2 regions of the Anaerostipes sp. Marseille-Q3525 genome follow, and region 1 is predicted to be linked to the other one. Evidence: riboswitches for the same ligand, from Rfam matches in the RefSeq annotation. Region 1 holds a riboswitch; the other holds the start of a gene.
The links. A riboswitch is a leader RNA that binds a small molecule or an ion and turns the genes downstream of it on or off. The one in region 1 is predicted to bind FMN.

Region 1 (3,421 bases):
TCCGCTGGATCTCCTGCAATAACTCGCGTTCAAAGGTACTGAAACCAGTAGTCTTTGATGCTCAAACAATTGCCCGATCCAGCTGCGATTCCGTCAAAACTCCTATGGAATTCGATCGTTGCTCACAGGCTATCTTTCATTTTTTCTCTAAATACCTGAAGACTTTCAATCATAAAAATAAGAAAATTCAAGCTGATGGATGTATGTAAAACGTTATCAGTTTCCAATTTGTGTAGTAGCAGACAGATACTATTATCGCCAATACAGTAAAACATACACACTGTGTAGTGGTTTGAATAGACTTCAGGTGTATGTGACAGAAATAAAAGAAACACAAATATTTAAAAGAATCAAGGTGGCAAACATGAGCACTTTTTGAGTGCGTTTTTTACAAATTCGCAGTGCCTGTGGTTGGATGTCTGACCGTCGCTGCGGGCATTTTGGCTCGCAGCGAGGGAGTTTCCAAAGGAACAGGCAGGATCAGCGATTTGTAAAAAACGCTCTCAACAATGCGGAGTTGCCACCTTGATTCTTTTAAATATTTGTGTTTCTTTTATTTCTGTCACATACATGAGAGACTACCTTCAAATCAGGATTGTATAAAAACGAATAATCTATAGAATTCTTACTAAATTATGCTATAATATACAAGATTAATCAAACAGTTTCAAAATGAAAGAGGAAGTATCAAATGAAAAGGTTATTATTAGTTTTAATGTTGATTCTGGGAGCAGTAATGATCACAAGCCGTCCGGTGGCGACTTATGCATATACAGATGAAGAAAAGCAGCAGGCGAAATCATGGCTGTCTTCGCATGGTTATCCACCAACAAGAGCAGGGGCAGAACAGGCATATCAGGATTATATGGATGGAAAGATTGATGTTCCAGAAGCAGATGCATATATGGGAAAGAACCAGAAAAATGACATAGAAGAAAAGAAAAATTCAACTGTGAAGACAGAAACAAAAAAAGATAAACAATCTAAAAATAGTACAACGAAACGAGAAAATTCATCTACAGAACAGACAAACAACAGTACAACATCTGCAAAAGAATCAACAACACAAGGAACAACAGAAACAACAACGACCAAAGTGACAACAGAAACAAAAGAACAGAAACAACAAAAAGAAGAAAAAAAGAAAAAAGAGCAGAAAGAAACAAAGAAAAAACACACAACAGGGATTGCAATCGGAGTAGTTGCAGTTGTGATTTTTGCTTTACTTGTAGTATTTATGCGAAAGAGAATGTAAAAAACGCTATGCTGAAGTGATAGAAAATTCACTTGACACAACAGTTAGCGAGTGCTATTCTATAAATAAATTACATAACGTCTTCAGGGCAGGGTGCAATTCCCTACCGGCGGTTACAGCCCGCGAGCTTTTGATAAGCATGACTTGGTGAGATTCCAAGGCCGACAGTACAGTCTGGATGGAAGAAGATTTAAGAAGTGATATTGATCATCATGTCCTGGGATTTTTATAATTCCAGGATTTTTTATTTCAAAAAGAAATATCAAGATATCAAAAAGGAGTTCCTGAAGAATTAGAACAAAGATCAGGAACTCCTTTTTATATTTCCGATTTCAATACCAATCAAAATCCAACCTCCCAAAATCAAAGAACCTGAAGGGAAGGGAGAAAAATATTTGAAAGAAGAATATATGCGGCGTGCGATCGAACTTGCCAAGAAAGGCTGTGGATATACCAATCCAAATCCTTTAGTCGGAGCAGTGATCGTAAAAGATCAAAGGGTTATTGGGGAAGGATATCATGAGAAGATCGGCGGATTACATGCAGAGCGAAATGCCTTAAAAAACTGCATAGAAGATCCTGAGGGAGCTGAGATTTATGTAACATTGGAGCCATGCTGCCATTATGGAAAAACACCACCATGTACGGAAGCGTTGATCGAAGCAGGGATCAAGAAAGTATATGTCGGGAATTTAGATCCCAATCCGAAAGTGGCAGGGGGCGGAATCAAAATCCTGAATGATCATGGAATAGAAACTGAGACAGGAATTCTTGAAGAAGAGTGCAGACAGTTAAACGATATATTTTTTCATTATATTCAGAATGATATTCCATATACAGCACTAAAATACGCAATGACATTGGATGGAAAGATTGCAACGGCAACTGGTGAATCCAAGTGGATCACAGGAGAAGAAGCCAGAAGACATGTACATACATTACGACATCAGTATGCAGCGATTATGGCAGGGATCGGTACGGTTTTAGCAGATGATCCGATGTTAAATGCACGAATCGAACATGGGAATGATCCAATTCGTGTGATATGTGATTCAAACTTAAGGATTTCGGAAGGATCAAATATCGTAAAAACAGCCAGAGAAATTCCAACGATCATCGCTACCATAAGTAAGGATCAAGAAAAAATAGCAAAATTAGAACAAAAAGGATGCAAGATCTTAAAAACGTCAGAGCAAGATGGAAAGGTCAATGTCAAAGAAGTTTTAAAACAGTTAAGAAATATGGAAATTGACAGTGTTTTAGTTGAGGGTGGTGGAATCTTGAATGAATCCTTGATCAAAAACGACTGTGTTCACAAAGTTTACGCCTATATTGCTCCAAAATTATTTGGAGGAGAAAAGGCCAAAACACCTGTAGAAGGCAAAGGGATCGAAAGGATCCAAGAAGCTTTGGTATTTGATGAATTAAAGGCAACACCACTTGGAAATGACATATTACTGGAAGGAAAGGTGAGATCATGTTTACTGGAATCGTAGAAGAATTAGGAACAGTCATATCCCTGAAGCGAGGAAGCAAAGCAGCAGTCCTTACGATCAAAGCAAATGTTATTTTTGAAGATCTTAAATTGGGAGACAGTGTAGCAGTTAATGGGGTCTGCCTGACAGCGACTCACATTAGTGGCAATACATTTCAGGCAGACGTGATGAATGAGACATTCAACCGAAGCAGTCTTGGAAGTTTAAAAAAGGGATCTGTCGTCAACTTAGAGCGAGCGATGGCAGCCAATGGAAGGTTCGGAGGTCATATGGTAGCAGGCCATGTGGACGATACAGGGGAACTTGTTAGTGTAAAACAAGATGATAATGCTGTATGGTTTACGATCAAAGCCCCAGAAAATATCATGAAATACTGTATTGAAAAAGGATCGATCGCACTCGATGGAATCAGCCTGACGATCGCTAAGTTAAGCGATGATACCATTTCCGTATCCATGATCCCACATACCATAAAAAATACCAATTTTGGATATAAAAAACCAGGAGATAAGATCAATCTGGAGAATGACATGGTTGGGAAATATATAGATAAACTGCTGCATTTTGATCAGCAGGAAACAAACGACAAACATACAAACAGCACCTTAACAATGGAAATGTTAAGAAATGCTGGATTTTAATAAAAAACGAGGAGGGAAAAGACAAGATG
Region 2 (3,421 bases), on a different contig from region 1:
TACGATACGAGGCTGCTGATCCCACTGTTTACCTGAATTAGAGTGATTTGCATCAACGATAACTGCAGGGTTCTTAAGCTGGAATTTCTCGTACATATAAGCAACACGAGTCAGATCTTCATAATGATAGTTTGGAATATTATTTCCATGACGATTCACGGAACCACGTAAAATGGCATGTGTCAGAGGGTTACCATCTGTTTTGACCTCGTATCCATTGGCAATGAAATCATGCTGGTGCTGTCCAGCAGTGATAGAGTTCATCATAACTGTCAGGTCTCCACCAGTAGGGTTCTTCATTCCAGCAGGGATATCAAATCCGCTGACTGTCAGGCGGTGCTGCTGGTTCTCTACAGAACGGGCTCCAACGGCAACGTAGGATAAAAGGTCATCCATATATGGCCAGTTTCCTGGATAGAGCATCTCGTCTGCGGCAGGCATATGGAATTCTTCTAATGCTTCCATATGAAGTTTACGAACAGAACGAAGACCACTTGCCATATCTGGTGCTTTCTCTGGGTCTGGCTGATGAACCATGCCTTTGTATCCATCACCTGTTGTACGAGGCTTGTTAGTGTAGATACGAGGGATGATCAGTAACTTGTCAGCAAGATCTTTCTGAACTCTTGCCAGACGTCCAAGATAATCCATAACAGCAGTTTCATTATCTGCAGAACAAGGCCCGATGATGACTAAGAATTTATCAGATTTACCTGTAAATACATCACGGATCTCTTTGTCTCTTGCAGCTTTGATTTGTTTTGCTTCTTCACTCAGAGGCATCTCTTCTTTTAATTCCTCTGGAGAAGGCATCTTCGCAATTTTGTGCATTCCCATAGTTGTTTTCTCCTTAACAATTCATACAATAAAGCATTTTGCTTGTGTATATTTTAACAAATAATAATCTTTGTGTAAAGATAAGGAAATATGAAATGATACTTTACAAATAAAACAGAAGTTATTATAATAGAAAATGTGAACAGAAAACACTTTCATTTTCTGGTAATTGAATATTGAAGTAGAGAAGATTGATTCTCCAACTTCAGGGCAGAGTGAGATATCGAAGATATCAATTCTCGACTGGTGGTGATACTCTAAGAGAGATAAGTCCACGAGCGTAAAGCCGATCAGGTTAGAATCCTGAACCAACAGTATAGTCTGGATGAAAGAAGTAGTTGGATGACATGTCTTAAGATATTACGAAGATATAAGATATAAGATATGTGATCAAGTCAGAAGCCCTGTCGTTTATGTAGATAAATGGACAGGATTTTTTCTTGTATAAAACAATTATAAAATTTTGCAAGAACTTCTGGCGGACAAATTTAAAATCTTTAGATAAGAAAGGGAGAATGATCATGTCAGGAGACACAATGACAATGAAAAGAACAAAGTTCAATATCAGAACGATCGCAGTAACAGGTATGTTGGGAGCATTGGCAACAGTGCTGATGTTTTTGGAATTTCCAATTCCTATGTTAATACCACCATTTATCAAGTTTGATTTTTCAGAACTTCCAGCATTATTAGCAGCATATGCGATGGGACCGGTATCTGGAATTGCAGTATGCTTTATCAAGAATGCGATCAACCTTCTTCATACACAGACAGGTGGAGTTGGAGAGCTTTCTAACTTTATCTTAGGCGTATGCTTTGTATTACCAGCAGGACTTATTTATAAGAAAAAGAAAACACAGAAGAGTGCAATGATCGGAGCATTAGCAGGGGCAGTCCTTATGTCAGTCGTCAGCGTATTTTCAAACTACTTTGTTGTATATCCAGTATACACAAACTTCATGCCAATGCAGGCGATTCTTGGTGCATATCAGGCGATCAACAAGAACGTGAAGACATTATGGGATGCACTGATCTGGTTTAATATGCCATTCACATTTATCAAAGGAATGTGCAGTGTAGTGATTACATTCTTTATTTATAAGAAGATTTCCCCAATCTTAAAGGGAACAAGCAGATAAAAATATAATAAAAATGGTGTCGGGATTAAATCCTGACACCATTTTTTTGTACATAGAGTTAAAAATTAATCTTCTAATTTCTTAGCAGCTTTTTCCATAAATGGTTCATCAGCAACGATGAATCTTTCATGAGTACCGATTCCAACACGTCCTTTGTTATCAGTTACTTCGATATGGAATACCAGACGTTTGTGGTCAATCTCAGATAATGAGCAGTGACATTTGATCGTTCCATTGACTGGTGTTGCGGAAACATGTGCAATGTTTAAATTTGTTCCAACACTTGTCTGACCTTCTTCAAGTTTGCCATCTAATAATTTAACAGCGGCTTTCTCAATTAATAAGATCATAGCAGGTGTTGCATAAACAGGAAGGCTTCCACTTCCCCATTCCTTTGCAGTGTTTTCTGGAACTACTTGTTCTGTTAATTCAATCTCGTCTCCAACATGAATGTTCATAATTTTTCTCTCCTAAAATTTCAGTTTATATGTATAATCTTAGTATAGCAAAGTTCGATAAAAAATCCATAGTTTTTTATATTTTAGTGAAAAAATGTACAATGAAGAAGGACTAGACTCAATCAAAAAAATAAGGTATGCTATTGTTAAATTGGAGGTAAAATGTTTTGAAGTTATATTTGATCCGGCATGGAGAAACTGACTGGAATAAAGTACATAGAATTCAGGGAAGTTCAGATATAGAGTTGAATGAATATGGAAGAGAACTTGCATTTATGACAAGAGAAGGACTTCGTCATGTACCATTTGATATAGGATATACCAGTCCATTAAAGAGAGCAAAAGAAACAGGGGAGATCATTTTAGGTGGAAGAAATGTTCCGTTATATGAGGACGAAAGGGTGAAAGAAGCTTGTTTTGGAACGTTTGAAGGAATGACATTAAAAGAATTGGAAGACAGGAATGATCCATTTCTTGATTTTTTTAATGATCCAGTACATTTTGAAACGACTAATGGTTGTGAGACACATAGAGAAGTTATAGGAAGGGCAGTAGAATTTTTGGAAGATATGATTCTGCCGAATGAGAGAAAATATCAGCACGTTGCTGTTTTTTCCCATGGAGCCTGGATACATAGTTTGCTGACTCATATATACGGAAGAGATATCGAGGAATTCTGGCATGCACCAAGACAGGAGAATTGTGGAGTGACAACGATCGAAGTAAAAGACGGAACCTGTCACGTATTAAAGGAGTCAGAGATTTTCTATAATAAGGATGGAGAATAAATTTATGACAAGAAAACAATTTATGGGGGAGTTAAGATCTTCACTAGAGGGAATAGTATCGCCGATGGTAGTACAACAAAATATTGACTATTATGAGAATTATATCAATGAACAGATCAGAAGTGGAAAGACAGAAGCAGAAATTTTAAACGAATTAGGTAGTCCAAGACTGATCGCAAGGTCGATCATTGACGCAGCA

Region 2: another riboswitch for FMN. It lies ahead of KE503_RS00715 (ECF transporter S component); the one in region 1 lies ahead of ribD (bifunctional diaminohydroxyphosphoribosylaminopyrimidine deaminase/5-amino-6-(5-phosphoribosylamino)uracil reductase RibD).

The regions. Positions count from the first base shown of each region.
Region 1 is NZ_JAGTTT010000008.1:46,130-49,550, forward strand. Features, by position in the region: gene KE503_RS05530 (hypothetical protein) at 692-1,255, shown strand; FMN riboswitch at 1,331-1,449, shown strand; gene ribD (bifunctional diaminohydroxyphosphoribosylaminopyrimidine deaminase/5-amino-6-(5-phosphoribosylamino)uracil reductase RibD) at 1,666-2,751, shown strand; gene ribE (riboflavin synthase) at 2,733-3,392, shown strand.
Region 2 is NZ_JAGTTT010000001.1:136,122-139,542, forward strand. Features, by position in the region: gene KE503_RS00710 (3-deoxy-7-phosphoheptulonate synthase) at 1-837, opposite strand, end outside; FMN riboswitch at 1,035-1,178, shown strand; gene KE503_RS00715 (ECF transporter S component) at 1,359-1,976, shown strand; gene KE503_RS00720 (thioesterase family protein) at 2,042-2,434, opposite strand; gene KE503_RS00725 (histidine phosphatase family protein) at 2,602-3,222, shown strand; gene KE503_RS00730 (DUF1700 domain-containing protein) at 3,227-3,421, shown strand, end outside.